DNA from 3 places in the Sulfoacidibacillus ferrooxidans genome. Region 3 is predicted to be linked to each of the others. Evidence: riboswitches for the same ligand, from Rfam matches in the RefSeq annotation. Region 3 holds a riboswitch; each other region holds the start of a gene.
The links. A riboswitch is a leader RNA that binds a small molecule or an ion and turns the genes downstream of it on or off. The one in region 3 is predicted to bind cyclic di-AMP.
Positions count from the first base shown of each region.

Region 1: linked by a shared signal. The riboswitch ahead of MM817_RS06165 (LysM peptidoglycan-binding domain-containing protein) and the one ahead of MM817_RS07435 (APC family permease) in region 3 are both predicted to bind cyclic di-AMP.
Region 2: linked by a shared signal. The riboswitch ahead of MM817_RS12835 (hypothetical protein) and the one ahead of MM817_RS07435 (APC family permease) in region 3 are both predicted to bind cyclic di-AMP.

Region 1 covers NZ_JALBUF010000002.1:310,545-315,393, forward strand. The annotation lists gene MM817_RS06150 (SpoIID/LytB domain-containing protein) at 1-144, opposite strand, end outside; gene MM817_RS06155 (YwhD family protein) at 301-783, shown strand; gene MM817_RS06160 (aminotransferase class I/II-fold pyridoxal phosphate-dependent enzyme) at 788-2,251, shown strand; cyclic di-AMP (ydaO/yuaA leader) riboswitch at 2,313-2,442, shown strand; gene MM817_RS06165 (LysM peptidoglycan-binding domain-containing protein) at 2,444-3,361, shown strand; gene bcp (thioredoxin-dependent thiol peroxidase) at 3,407-3,874, shown strand; gene MM817_RS06175 (HesB/IscA family protein) at 4,034-4,384, shown strand; gene MM817_RS06180 (DedA family protein) at 4,441-4,849, opposite strand, start outside.
Region 2 covers NZ_JALBUF010000011.1:28,368-33,216, forward strand. The annotation lists gene MM817_RS12820 (YitT family protein) at 1-233, shown strand, start outside; gene MM817_RS12825 (DUF1405 domain-containing protein) at 210-833, opposite strand; gene MM817_RS12830 (creatininase family protein) at 898-1,554, opposite strand; gene MM817_RS12835 (hypothetical protein) at 1,651-2,136, opposite strand; cyclic di-AMP (ydaO/yuaA leader) riboswitch at 2,243-2,376, opposite strand; gene MM817_RS12840 (YpiB family protein) at 2,450-3,004, opposite strand; gene MM817_RS12845 (helicase-associated domain-containing protein) at 3,183-4,811, opposite strand.
Region 3 covers NZ_JALBUF010000003.1:233,838-238,686, reverse strand. The annotation lists gene MM817_RS07445 (FUSC family protein) at 1-1,162, opposite strand, end outside; gene MM817_RS07440 (class III extradiol dioxygenase subunit B-like domain-containing protein) at 1,414-2,220, shown strand; cyclic di-AMP (ydaO/yuaA leader) riboswitch at 2,284-2,430, shown strand; gene MM817_RS07435 (APC family permease) at 2,541-4,148, shown strand; gene MM817_RS07430 (polysaccharide deacetylase family protein) at 4,205-4,849, opposite strand.

The DNA.
Region 1 (4,849 bases), on a different contig from region 3:
GCGAATCGTGCTAGGAAATCCTGCAGAACCTACGATAAATGTTTGTGCTTTTACGGTATGAGTAGGCAATAATGCTGCGGCCAGTGAACCGCTAAGAACAATTACAAGTGAAACTAAATGCGCTAGAGAACCAAGTCTATACACAGGTGATTGCACCTCCAGAGCTGTAACGATTCAACTTTCTTCAAATATTCATTCCCTGTCGTACTCAGATCATGCATCTTGGCTTGTGAAATCTCGAATTGTAGGTAAAATAGTGAGTATCGTGAAGTGTACAGATGATAAAAGGTGGGTTTATGGATGGAAGAGATTAGATTAACTGGTACTAACCAGCATCGTGCACCAGAAGGACTATCTACGCTATCTTCACTCATCATCGACCGCGGTGATATTTATTTGGATAATGGAGCTATCCACGGAAAGGCTAAAATTGACCAGGGAATACGCTATGTAACTCAACGAGAGGACGTACCACATGCGAGAAAAGTGGTGATTGTCTGGTTGACGTTATACCGGGGACCTAAAGGTCAAGGGTTTAATGGAGTGGCAAGTTGTGATTACTTCGTGGACGAAGAATCAGCTAGCGGTTACAAGAACCTAGCTGTACAGGTTAACCAAATGGAAAAAGCAGTGAAGGGTAAAGTGGATATTACGAGTTTAGAACCTAGCGAATATAAGTTATTACAAAAATTTGTGCGTGAATTTAGGCCCGACTTATATGAACATGCCTCTGACGTATTTTTATCGGCATTCTCAGAGGAGTCCTCTTTTGCGCAAGAGTAAGGATGTGTACAACTTGTCAGATCAGTCACAAACACCTCTTTTTTCAGCATTGCGCGCACATGCTGAGCGTCATCCTATTCAATTCCACATCCCGGGACATAAAACGGGGATAGCGATGGATCCGGAATTTCGCGAATTTTTAGGGGACCGCGCGCTTAGTATTGATCTGATCAATATTGGGCCGTTGGATGATTTGCATCATCCAACGGGGATTATCGATCAAGCACAAAAGTTGGCAGCAAAAGCATTTGGAGCCGATGCTACTTTTTTTTCAGTTCAGGGCACAAGTGGCGCGATTATGGCCATGATTATGGCTGTCGTTGGGCCTGGAGATGAGATTCTAGTTCCACGCAATATTCATACTTCTGTATTGTCTGCCATTATTCTCTCTGGAGCACGGCCCTATTTTTTACAACCTGAAGTTGATTTGCAACTAGGTATTGCTCACGGCGTAAGAGTGGAATCGGTAGTGGAGGGATTACAGCGCCATCCACATGTGAAAGCAGTTTTACTGATCAATCCCACCTATTTTGGCGTGGCGACGGACTTGCGCGCGATTGCTGAGATTGCACATGAACGAGGCGTTGTTGTTTTAGTAGATGAAGCACACGGGGTACACACCCATTTTCACGAATTACTCCCACCGTCAGCCATGGAGTCAGGATGTGACCTTGCGGCTACTAGTGTTCATAAGCTAGGGGGATCATTGACACAGAGCTCCGTTTTAAATGTGCGTGAAGGGCTCGTTCGAGCAAGACATGTGCATTCTATCCTATCCCTGCTAACAACTACTTCTACGTCCTATATTCTGTTGGCCTCTTTAGACGCAGCCAGACGCCAACTAGCCATGCATGGGCGCGAAATGCTAGATCGGGCGATGACTATAGCGCAGGATGCGAGAGAGCGATTGAATCAGATTCCGGGCATCTATTGCTTTGGAAAAGAGATCCTACAATCATCGGCTACCTTTGCGTTTGATCCATTAAAATTGACGATTCGCGTGGCGGATATTGGATTATCAGGATTTGAAGTCGAAGTCATTCTTCGAGAAACCTATAATATTGAGGTTGAATTATCCGATTTATATAATGTGCTGTGTGTCATCTCCTTTGGCGATACAAAGAGCAATATTGATTCGCTCATTACAGCCATCCAAGAGATTGCAAAACGAGAATTATTACAGCATCATCATAAAATTAATATCGTTGTTCCATCCACTCCAGTACTAGCTATGAATCCACGCGATGCCTTTTATGCGGATACGGAAGTAGTGCGGTTGCAAGATTCGATTGGCAGAATCATCGCTGACGTGATTAAAGTGTATCCTCCTGGGATTCCAGTGTTATTGCCAGGTGAAGTGGTTACTGTGGATAACGTAGAATATATTGAAGAAAATTTGCGTGCTGGACTTCCCGTTCAGGGGCCAGATGATCCTACGATTGCCACTGTTCGTGTAGTTAAGAGATGATAGTTTTTACCATGGAATGATTTACGCCTAGGCAGAGCGCTGTCGTGTCCTGTATAGTTTACGGCATCACAAGCTGAATCGCATGCAAACATGCGTACGGAGGAACCGAGTGCTTTGGGGTGAACTTACGATTGTGAGCGGGCAACCTTCGCCCGAACCCGTCAGCTAACTCCGGAAGCCAAGGAGGCCTTTATGGGTATACACTTCAAAATTTCTGCAGTAAAAAAGACGACTGTAGCGCTGTTGAGCGCTGGATTATTATTGGGTTCAAGTGTAAGTGCCTTTGCTGCAACGGTACCTATAGGTCCTTATATAGTAAAGCCAAATGATTCTCCTTACTCAATTGCAGCCCAATCGCAAGTGAGCCTGCAAAACTTTGAAGCGGTCAATGACCTGACAAATAGTAGTGTGATTTATCCTGGAGAAGTGATGGCAATGCCGTTACTTTATCTAGTAGATGCAGGTGACAGTTTGTGGTATATCGCAAATCGTTATGATACGAGTGTAGCATCAATAAAACAATTAAATGGCCTGAACTCAAATCAGATTTATCCTGGTCAGTCCTTACTTATCGCAACAGGAAGTAAGCAAACATTCCCTGCGAATCAGGCAACAAATAGCACAAGCTCTGCTGTTGTACAAGCAACGCCGCAAACCGTGACAGCTCCACAGAATGAATCTGCACCTGTAGCAGTTGCACAAGCAAAGGTAGAGGCAACTGCACCAGTTGCACAAGCATCGGCTACAGCACCACAAGCACAACAAGCACAACAACAACCATCAGCAGCTACACCTACAACCATCACCATGCTCGCTACTTCCTATGATGCATCAGCTGCGAGCAACGGACCGTGGGGCGCTGTAAATTATTTTGGACAACCTTTGCAATTCGGCGATGTAGCAGTTGATCCTTCTGTGATTCCGCTTGGTTCAAAATTATTTATTAGCGGATATTCCGATTCTGCACTGCCGAGTGGTGGATTTTATGCCACAGCCAATGATGAAGGTGGAGCTATCGTAGGGAATAGAATTGACATTTTTCTACCTACGGCGAGTCAAGCCGATCAATTTGGAATGGAAAATGTCAAAGTGCAGGTGATTTCCAAATAAATTCGGTATACTCTAGATGATCGGACGATCAAAAGGAGGAACCATATGGAGATTCAAGTTGGACAAGTTGCACCGGATTTTACACTCGATGCAACAGGAGGTCAAACGATTCAATTAAGTGCACAAAAGGGCCATCCTGTTGTATTGTTTTTTTACCCTAAAGATTTAACACCTGGTTGAACGCAAGAGGCCAATGAGTTTCAGTCGCTCCTACCGGAGTTTACGGAACTTGGTGCCGTAGTGCTAGGGATTAGCACAGACAGTATGGAATCGCATGAGAAGTTTTCCCAAAAGTACAGCTTTACATATCCGCTGGTGTCTGATCCAGACGCTATAGTGTGTGAAGCGTACGGAGTATACAAAGAAAAGAAAATGTACGGTAAGTCCTATATGGGTATTGAACGGACGACATTCATAATCGATGCGTCTGGGAAGATCGCTCATATTTACCCTAAGGTAAAGGTAGAAGGGCACGCCGCAAAAGTGCTTGAAGATGTGAAGAAGATGATGTAAGAGCATATACAAACCTCTCTCAATAAAACGACTCTGTCGCTCTTTGAGGGAGGTTTGTATATTGTGAACGACAGCGTGTGTATTTGTTCACGAGGAAACAGTGGAACTCTTCAGTGCGGCGATGTAATATAAAGATAGTAATGCAAGGGGGAGTCGACTATGGTAACACTAACTATGGAAGCAGCAAGTGTAGTCAAGGATCTTCTTTCTGACAAAGAGGAAGATATGGGTTTGCGTATCTTTGTGAAACCGGGTGGATGTTCTGGTTTTAGTTATGGGATGGCGCTTGATATGAAAAAAGAATCAGATTTACTCTTATTGCAAGAAGGTGTGCCTTTATTGGTGGATGAGGCAAGTCTTCCGTTCATCGATGGCTCAGAAATTGATTATGTCGATGGGCTATCTGGTAAGGGGTTTAAGATCGTGAATCCAAATGCAGTGTCAAGTTGTGGATGCGGTTCAAGCTTCCATACGAAGGATAATCAAGGAACACCAGGTAGTTGTTCATAAGCAAAAAGGTGAGTTCTCTTGAGAACTCACCTTTTTGCTGCCAGCGCGTGCACGTGTCAGTGGGTGTCGTTACGGCGATGTGCCGCTGGACGATTCCTCCACCAAAAGAATGCAATCAGTACAAGTAATAAAGCTGCAAATAGATACGAGAGTGCAGATGTGTGCTGATCGATGCTTGACCAATGCCCTCCTAGCTGATACCCGAGAAGCGTCAATAGATAGACCCAAGGCGCACTTCCGATCGTAGTAAACAAAAGGAACTTACCCATCTTCATGTTAGCAATCCCTGCTGGTAAAGAGATAAATGTACGAATGGCTGGTAAGAGGCGTCCAATGAGTACGGTGATGGCACCATACTTTGCAAACCAATATTCAGCAGAATGAAAATGTTTTTCAGAAAAAAGGATATACTTACCATATCGTGATAATAGCGGACGACCTCCAACGCTCCCTACATAGTAAGCA
Region 2 (4,849 bases), on a different contig from region 3:
TTAGTGATCAACCGGAACAGATCGCAGATCGCATTCATAATGACATGGGACGAGGTACAACTCTTCTACATGGTCAAGGCGGTTATACCAGGGATCAAAAATTAGTCGTTTATTGTGTTGTCAGCCGCGATGAAGTGGTGCGTTTACAGCAACTTGTTCACGATGTGGACGATCGAGCATTTGTGGTTTTAAATGATGTAAATGATGTTTTAGGAGAAGGTTTTACGCGATAATTTGGACATTGTGGATGGCCAAAAAACAAACAAAGTAACCACTGATAGTAGCGGCGTGACTACAGTGATCACTGAGAGTAATGAAAATCGCGGTAAATATGGAAATACTCCATACACGTAATCCGCATAGTCGTTGAAAAACAACCATACAAAAGCAGTGGCGATATGTCGTGGTTTATATGTGCAAAGCGGTACAAGCTTCGTAAATACGAGCGCTTCAATTAACATCCCTGCATGTGCAAACCATAAACCTACACCCTCAAGTGGTAAACTATGCAAATAAAAAAAACCATCGGTTAACACAATAACAGCCCATAGACCATATTGAAAGAGTGAAGTAACTCCTAACGCAAATAGAAATGTAATCGCCTCTCTCAATAGATGGGAAGCCGGTGGCCAAAGGATGCCACATATGGCTAAAGTAAAGAACAACGCAGCGACAGGACTATCTGGAACGAAGATTCGCAAATAAAATAAGGTGTGGTCTACCTGTCCACGGTACCACATGAAACCAAACACAGTACCAATAGCATTAAGTGCACCAATACCTTTCCATACAGAGCGCTTATGAAGAATCCTTAGAATCGAATCTACTATCATTTGCACTATAGTCACCCCTGCCCTCTAGTGTTCCAAAGAGGGTAGGGTGTCATGCAGACGTGCATCATGCAAGAGCGATAAATTGACCAACCTTTTCACTTAGTTGCTGCGATAAGTGACCCCACATCATGGATCCTAGCTTAGCATTTGAACCCTGTGCCAGATAGCGCGTGAGGCTAGCTGGATCGCGAACAACCAGATGGTCAGCGAGCGCCATCATGAGCGATGTTTCCCATTCACCAGAAGGATAAAATTCTTTAGAAACATTTTTATATGAAGTAGATGACAATGCCTCTTGTAATTGTCCGTCACGCCACCATATAAAGGACATCATGTCTAATTGACTATCTGCTGTAAGAAGGGTTTGCATCACTAGTTGTTCTTTATAAAGACTATCTGTCAATAGGATCAATCGACGAAATTGAAAATGACGTGTTAATTCATGGATATAACGATGGATGATTTGACTAAAAGCTTCTTTTTGCAACTGAACAACCGCAGTATCATCAAATGTGGTATCAATGGATTGCAAAGGAAGAGTAAGAATTCGATCTCCTTTTGCCATCTCTACCTCGTCGCGTAGCTTCCTTAATATATACCATGTAGTGCCTACAGGTAGATGAGATGGGCGCCATGTCAAGCCACCTACTGTCAATAGCACAGTGTCAAGATGCCGGTAATTTTCTTCGATCTGGCTTAGTGAAAATTCTTCAAAACGCATATCGCTTTCTCCTTCATTCATCATCTCATAAAAAATAGGAGCCTTAATATTGCGCTCCTACCCTTATTCATCTATTAACTTCTGACTAAAGTGCAGTTAAAATCTAGCCTCACCGAAAGTTGCCGATTGGTTAACAAAATAACCTGGTAAATCAAGAGCCCGATCATCCTCTAAGCGTTTCATGCCAAGATCATGTAGAGTTTGACGAATCCCTTGGTGTATAGCTTGCTCCATCTCAGGTGAATAGCGATCGTTCATAGAAAGAGCCTCTCGAATACCTTGGCTAACTGAACGTGTCACATACGAGACATCAAGTCCTGCACAGACCAGACCATGCAGTACACCGCGTGTGGTTTCAGATACGGCAAAACTGTGCAAAGGAACTAAGCTAGAAAGAACGCCCATAATAGCGTGTTGCGCGATAGAGGAAATCTCTCGTACTACATCTTCTGCCCTTGACATTGTATTGCAATACATAGTCACTTCGTGAGTAACAACAGAGCAAATACAAGTTTCTGAAGATGTTCCTTCTAGTTCAATGCCGTGCCTTACACCTTCTTGAATGTCATGTAATAAAGTCATGTCAATCTCCCCTTTTCGTATTTACACGCATAAACAAAACAAAAACCGTGACGATCAATCGGTCACGGAAGCGCGAGTAAAAAGGAAGTGGTTATCGGCATAACCATCCACCTCTCTTTCCGCTTACGAGGTTAGCTGTCGGATTCGGGCTGAGAGCCGCCCTACGAATCAAAAGATTCGATTCACCCCAAGAAACTGGTTCCCCCGCTTCCGAAGTTCGGAATTGAGCGCTACAATATGAAACTGAAAAAGAATACTACATTTCATATCATACATCTCTTTTAGTTAAACGACAATGGGTAATTGAGTCTCGTTAATGAACATTGCAGACAATCGCTTGATAGTTTGCACTTAGTTTCATAAATGTTTCACGATCACCTTCATCCAAAGCCTGATCAATCGCAATCTTCAATTGTTTCGTATAATGGATGTTTTCAATGTGATCTAGCAATAAGTCTACTTGCAATTCCATTAGAATATCTGTGGGTGTTGTTTTTCGAACTGGCTCCTGAACAGATTCTATTACTTGTAGATAGTGTACACAATCACTCCGTTGACGATAATAGAGTGTGATATACACATCTTCTTCTGGATGACTATGAACATCAAGAAAAGCCTTTTCTACGTCAGATGTCACACGTTTATTTTTATAAAATTTAAATCCTGTCATTTGTACGCAAGTTGTCGACATCAACAATGATTTGTGAACATTTTTAAATTGTTCAGTAAAATGAACTTTGGCAAGTAGCTGATCATTAGATGCCAAATATTGAAGTAGCCATTCTGCTTCAGGGTTACGCAATTCATATCGTTCTAAAAACCATTTGATGAATTGCTTTTTATCTGCGACCGTTATCACACTTTTCATGATGGTTCGCCTCCCGTTGACCTTCCCACAATAAGCATAAGAGTTTGAATGTTTACTTCTTTATATTGTTGTATTCGCCAATGCCTTGTCGCTTTCCTGCAATGTGCTTATAAACGAAAAAAAATGCCGATGGTATGGCATTTTTTAGAATATAAAAGTTAAAATACACTATTAATAGCTAACGACTTCTTTTTTTTACTATTTGCTCCATTTCCGGAGGATAAGACACCAGATATCCAAGTTTCAATAGTAAGGCAAGTAAGTCAGGAGCATCGTCTGGTAAAAAAGCTAAATGATGCTCACTTAACCGCTGTGGCATCCTCTTTGCAATAGGTTGAAGTTGCTCAATGGTGTTTGACACCAATGGATCATGACATGAGATTACGCACGATATGTGAAGCTTAACCTTTCCATACTCCTGACACCAATCACGTATGGAGCGCTGCACATTTGCAGGGATCTCAGCACCGCTAATTGTGCGAAGAAATTCATACATTTTCTCCATATCCCAACCACTTAGCAGGGCGTGATAAATACTCTCTCGCGTAAGTCGATATACGTTCATACGATCTCGACTAATTGGTTCCGCAATTTTCTGCAGTTCAAAAGCGTATGTGCTATCAGCCTCTTTGGGTACTAAAATATCAAAAGTAGGTTCAATAACTGCTTTTTTGAGAATAAAAGATTCTTCACCTGAGAGTCCATCATCTAGTATGTCGGAAGAATGCACAAAGCGTTCGCCTAGAGGCGTTAATTGGTATAAAAGATCTTGAGAAAGATCACGACCCTCTGCAAGAAATCCAAGATATACAAGCATTTGTAAGATGCGTTGTCGATAAACAATCTCTTTTGACTCATAATAAAAGTTATCAATAAAATGCAAAAGTTCATCCTCAAGTGATTGTTTAAATACCCATGCTTTGGATGAAAATTTAGCAATTCTCGATACAATCCGTCCAAGCGTTGGTATTGATATGCGGTATGTCCGCATATAAAACTGAAATAACTTCTTTGCACGGCTTTCTTCTGATTCCGTCATATAAATACCACTTTTAACTTCATCTATGATAAGAGAACCTGAGTCGTCTTCAATAATGCATCCTTCTTCATATAGGTGATCATAAATCATAGCAAAACGATCTGGATAATCATGAAATCTACGCCCATATCCAAAGCGAAATCCAACATGCACAGAGAGTGGTTCTTCTTGCACTTCAAATAACTGAAAAATTTGCATTTGTTGGCGTTTAAAAATGACACCTTCTTGAGTCAGCTTTACTTCGTGTCGTGCTAGAAACAGCAAAAAGGTAACAGCGTCACGTGCAAGAGTACCTTGATCTGTTCGTATCCATTTAGGTTCATACATACTCGTCTGAACAGATTGGCGCAACTGCTGCGTTTCATAATGTACAATATATTTTAATATCTCTGTTGGACAACGATATGTTCTCTGTGAGGGAGTTCCTGTTTCAAAGAGAATGCCCTCTTCAAGTAGCTCATTTAAAATCATAGATACTGAAGTTTGTTCATTTTTTGTAGTTGCCGACCGTTGTCTTCTCAATATCGTGAGTAGCTCGGATTTTGCAAATTGGTTTCTCCCTTCTAACGCAATCTCTTCGAGAGCTTGGCGAAGAATGGGAGATAAAGTAGCCATTCTTTCAATTACATACTGTGGATCACTAAATCGGTTTAATATTTCTTGAAGTAACGTGTTTTTAGAATATAGAGGACATGCTATCGTGTGACGAATAGCAATTTTACGCAGATTCCCGATGTCACTTTGATTAAGACATTCTACAAGTCGCATAGGATCACCTCAATAGGTTTTGCTCCTGACGAATTGTA
Region 3 (4,849 bases):
GAAAAGCAGATGAGCGCAGTGTTACATTGGCTTTTAAAGTAGAGGACACGTCATGGATGACAGATAAAGTAGACCTTCTCAGTGTAGGCATTTCTTTTGTTGTCATTGTTATCTCAAGTGAAGGTTGACCGGAAGTAATAAAGTTACTCATGTCAAGTAAACGGCTTATGAGGTCGTTTAGACGTTCTTTTAGTTCTTGTGCTCGATCCTCATGGTCTAGCGTAGAGATCATAGTAGTGGAAATAAGCTTTTGTAACTGAGATACAGAGTCCGCAAAAGACGGATCAACGAGTGCATTCTTCTTGATAATGGGGCTGACTTTTGCAAGAATCTCACTCACCTGCTGCAAAACAGTGCGAATAAGATGTTGGTAGAGTTCAATATGACTTACACGTTCGGCATGGGTGCCATGTTCTCTATGCATAAAAAAAGCTCCATCTAAAGCTACAATATCGAGGCGTAAGCGTTCTGCTATATCTAGAAGATGAGACAAGTGATACCAATAACTTGTTTTCAGAGAAGAATCTTTTAATGATGAATTGGCTATGAGGAATGACCTTGCAACAAGTACATCTGCATCGCGTGTACGAGCTTTGGCATAGGCGGATAATGCCTTAAAGACAGTAGCTACGTCAGAAGCTTCAGTTGGAGATGGACGCACTGCATTATCAATCATCATAAGGATGATTTGGATCAGCGCTCCTGCTGCTACAAGTAGTCCTTGATAGAATGCATGCAGTGGTGTTTCGGGAAAGTTTGCAATCAGAATGAGGGAGTTTGTAGAGAGCAGCCCAATTTGTGCAGCTTCAGGACTTACAGCGACTAATAATCCAGCGATGAATCCACTGATCATCATGACAAATACTGCAAACCATAAAATATTGCCTGTGGCCGCACCAATAAATGTGGCCACGCTCATCCAAACAGCTGTTAATAGCATCGTGCGCAGACGTTTGCGATAGGTGCCTGTCATGGATGCAAAACCTGCTACGAGAGCACCTACCGCCCCCCCTAGTCCGTAAAGGATATGCCCACATAGCACTCCTGCGATGAGAGGCAGCGAGATTCCTAAAGCATTGCGCAATGCCTGACGCCATGTGATTTGTCCCATGTCTAACCGAAGTAACGAGTTTATGTAGCTCATTCTTTTTTTCTTTTTCAATGGTTAATCATCCTTTGGTATACAACCGGTGCGAGATCGCTCAGTCCTCTATCATGATCATTCTACTTATCATAAGACATTGTCATGCGTGTGCTTAGTATACAAAACAAAGCTATGTCTGTCATGTAGTGCAGTCTAGTATGCTTACATTGGATAGTTGTAAAACGGACGGTTGAGGCTTCTTATGCAATCGTGTACTCTTAGGTAGATAAGATGGATAAAAAACCATTAGAACAGGGGAGAGAGTCTATTTGAATCCATTTGTTTTTGCTTGTATCACCCCTCATGGATCAGAAATCATTGAGGAATTGGCTAAGCCGTACCCGGAACTCATGAAAAAAACGCGTCTTAGTATGGAGAGTTTAGGCGCCTCGATGAAACAGTCCAACCCGGATACGATCATTGTACTTACACCACATGGTACACGGATTGATGAACAATTTGCCATAGTTAATTGTGAACATATGTTTGGCGAAATGGAGGATTACGGAGCAAAGATATCCATGGACAGAAAAGTAGATCGGATGCTTGCAGGCGCTATCGCAGATCATGCAAAGAAAAAAGGACTTCCGGTAGCTACTTTAGGCTTTGCTACGAGTGAAGGACCGTTATCCTGTATGCCACTAGACTGGGGTGTCGTAGTACCACTTTATTTCATGCCAGAAACGTCTATTGTCGTGATTACTCCATCGCGATCACTTAGTTTTGAAGATCACTTACTATTTGGATCTGCAATGGCTGAAGCTGTTGCACAGTCTGGTAAACGTGTTGGTCTTATTGCTAGTTGCGATTGGTCTCACGCTCATGACGAAACAGGACCGTATGGATTTCATGAAGCGGCAAGACAATTGGATGAGCAAGTAGTTACACTTTTACACACTGCACATTTGGAGGGAATGATGCAGTTTGAGCCTGAGTTTATTGAACATGCTAAACCAGACGGTATTTGGCAAGCATTAATGCTAGCTGGGGCGATCGCTCCCAATGAGCGCAAGGTAGAGTTCCTTTCCTATGAAGTGCCCACTTACTTTGGCCTCATGTGTTGTGCGTTTCATTAAGATTAACAATGATTTGTGCTATACTTACTTTTGATAGCTAACTTCCTAATGTCCACTGTGACATTTTTATAAGGGCCGAATTCGTTTTGTAAACGAAACGGGGGAACCACGATTCTGGGGTGAGTAGAGAGGGTTGTGCCCACAATCCTCTCTTAGGCGAATGGCTCGCCGAACCCGTCAGCTAACCTCGTAGGCGAATAGTAGGAATGTCATCGCCATTCTACATATTCCGATGACTTGTTTACCTCATGATCTGAATTCAAACCACGGGTGCCATGTGGTTATTTTCACACGTTTTAAAAAAGGGGGCAGTCTCGAGAATGCATACTGGATTAAAAAAAGATCTATCATTTCTTGACTTAACGATGGCTTCTGTAGGAGGAATTATCGGCTCTGGATGGTTGTTTGGGGCACTCTATGCGGCCCAAGATGCTGGACCTGCTTCGATTGTGTCTTGGATCATTGGGGGAATTGCAGTTCTCTTTATAGGATTGGTATATTCTGAGTTAGGGGGTATGCTCCCGGAGTCTGGTTCAATTGTGCGTTATCCTCATTATAGCCATGGACACGTAACAAGTTTTATCATGGGGTGGGCGGCGTGGATTGCCTATTCCTCTGTGCCAGCAGTGGAGGCGGAAGGTGTGATGCAATATGCATCGCATTGGTTTCCACAACTTTGGAACTCGCATACCAATCTCTTGACAGGTTTTGGTCTTACCTGTGCGGCCATTTTAATGTTTGGATTTTTCTTAGTGAACTATTTTGGTGTGCGTTACTTTGCAAAGGTCAATACAACGATTACCTTTGTGAAATTTATCATGCCAACGCTAACAATTATTATCTTTTTGTTTACAGGATTGCATTGGGGTAACCTTACTTCTGCTGGTGGGTTTGCTCCTGAAGGTAGCTCTGGTATTTTAGTTGCGGTAGCAACATCAGGAGTCGTGTTCGCTTATTTAGGATTTCGCCAAGCGCTTGATTTAGCTGGGGAAGCACGTAATCCGCAACGAGATGTACCTCTTGCGTTACTCATTTCTATTGTTGTTGGAGTCGTTTTGTATGTTCTCTTACAATTAGTCTTTGTTGCCGGTGTTAGTCCGTCAGCACTTTCTCATGGATGGCCAAGCGTGTCATTTAACGCACCATTTGCACAATTGGCTGTCAGCTTAAATTTAGGGTGGATGGCAGTTCTGTTATATGCAGATGCCATTATTTCACCTGCAGGAACTGGGAATGTTTACATTGCCTCTACGACAAGAGTTTTATATGCATTGGCTAATAACGGGTACTTTCCACGTGCTTTAGCAAAGGTTGATCAACGCACAGGTGTACCATATGTAGCGCTTATTTCAGCTTTTATTTTAGGATTAATTTTCTTGTTACCATTTCCCTCATGGCAATCTCTAGTCGGATTAGTGTCATCTGCAACAGTCTTTACGTATATCATTGGACCGGTATCACTTACTGTGCTGCGTAAAACAGCAAGTGATGCAATCAGGCCATACCGCCTAGCAGGAGCGAGTATTATTTCTCCGCTTGCCTTTGTTATTGGATCGTTAATCATTTATTGGACTGGTTGGGCCATTGATTCTAAGCTATTGATTGCACTTCTTATTGGCATCATTTTGTATGGGATTTTTTCATTGTTGCTGCCAAGTGAAATCGAACGTCCAAGTGGTCAATCGTTCAAAAGTGGGATTTGGCTAATTCTATATTTACTTGTCATGCTTTTCTTTTCATATGCTGGATCAACTAAACTTGGCGAGTTGAAAAATTGGATTGCTTATCCATGGGACATGGTGATTGTCGCCATGACTTCACTTGTATTTTTTTACGTTGGCGTACAGAGTGGGTATCGTACAAAAGACGTAGAAGAGGCTCTAGAAGCGGTTGAACAATCGCGTCAAGAGCGCACGGCATTACTGTAACATAGCATCAAATAGACAAGACTACGGCGTATTGATCACAATGGGTACGCCGTAGCCTATCTAGGAGGAAGAACACGAAAGACAAATCCTTGTTTACGCAAATCGCGAATAATAATGGGAAGTGCAAGTGCGGTGAACTGACTTTGTGTAATGCCATCGTGAAATAGGATGACTGAACCTGGTTTTACTTGTTTTTCTACGAGAGAGATAATCGATTCTTTTGTTGTGGCTTTCCAATCTAATGAATCTACATCCCAACGTTTAATGGGATGACCACATTGTTGAATGATGGCGTTTTTTTGTGAATCGAGCGCTCCATAAGGTGGTCGATAATAGAGAGGACGGATACCGCCTGCGCGAATAATTGCATCATCTGCTTTACGTATTTGTTCTTGAATCGTCGTTGCATTGGCGAGGGCAAGATTCTGGTGGTCATATCCATGACTTCCTATCTGATGACCTTCCCGAATTTCACGTCGAATGATGGGTGGGCATTCAAGTGCACGATAGCCTAAAATAAAAAAAGTAGCTTTGCAATGTTCTTTACGCAGAATATCTAAAATAGGAGGGGTGTATTGTAAAGAAGGACCATCGTCAAAAGTTACATAGAGCGGTTTTACCTGTGTTTTAGCACTGCTAAAAGGTGTTAAGAACATAAAAACCGCAAGAATAAAGACACATGTAGTAGTAACATACCGCAT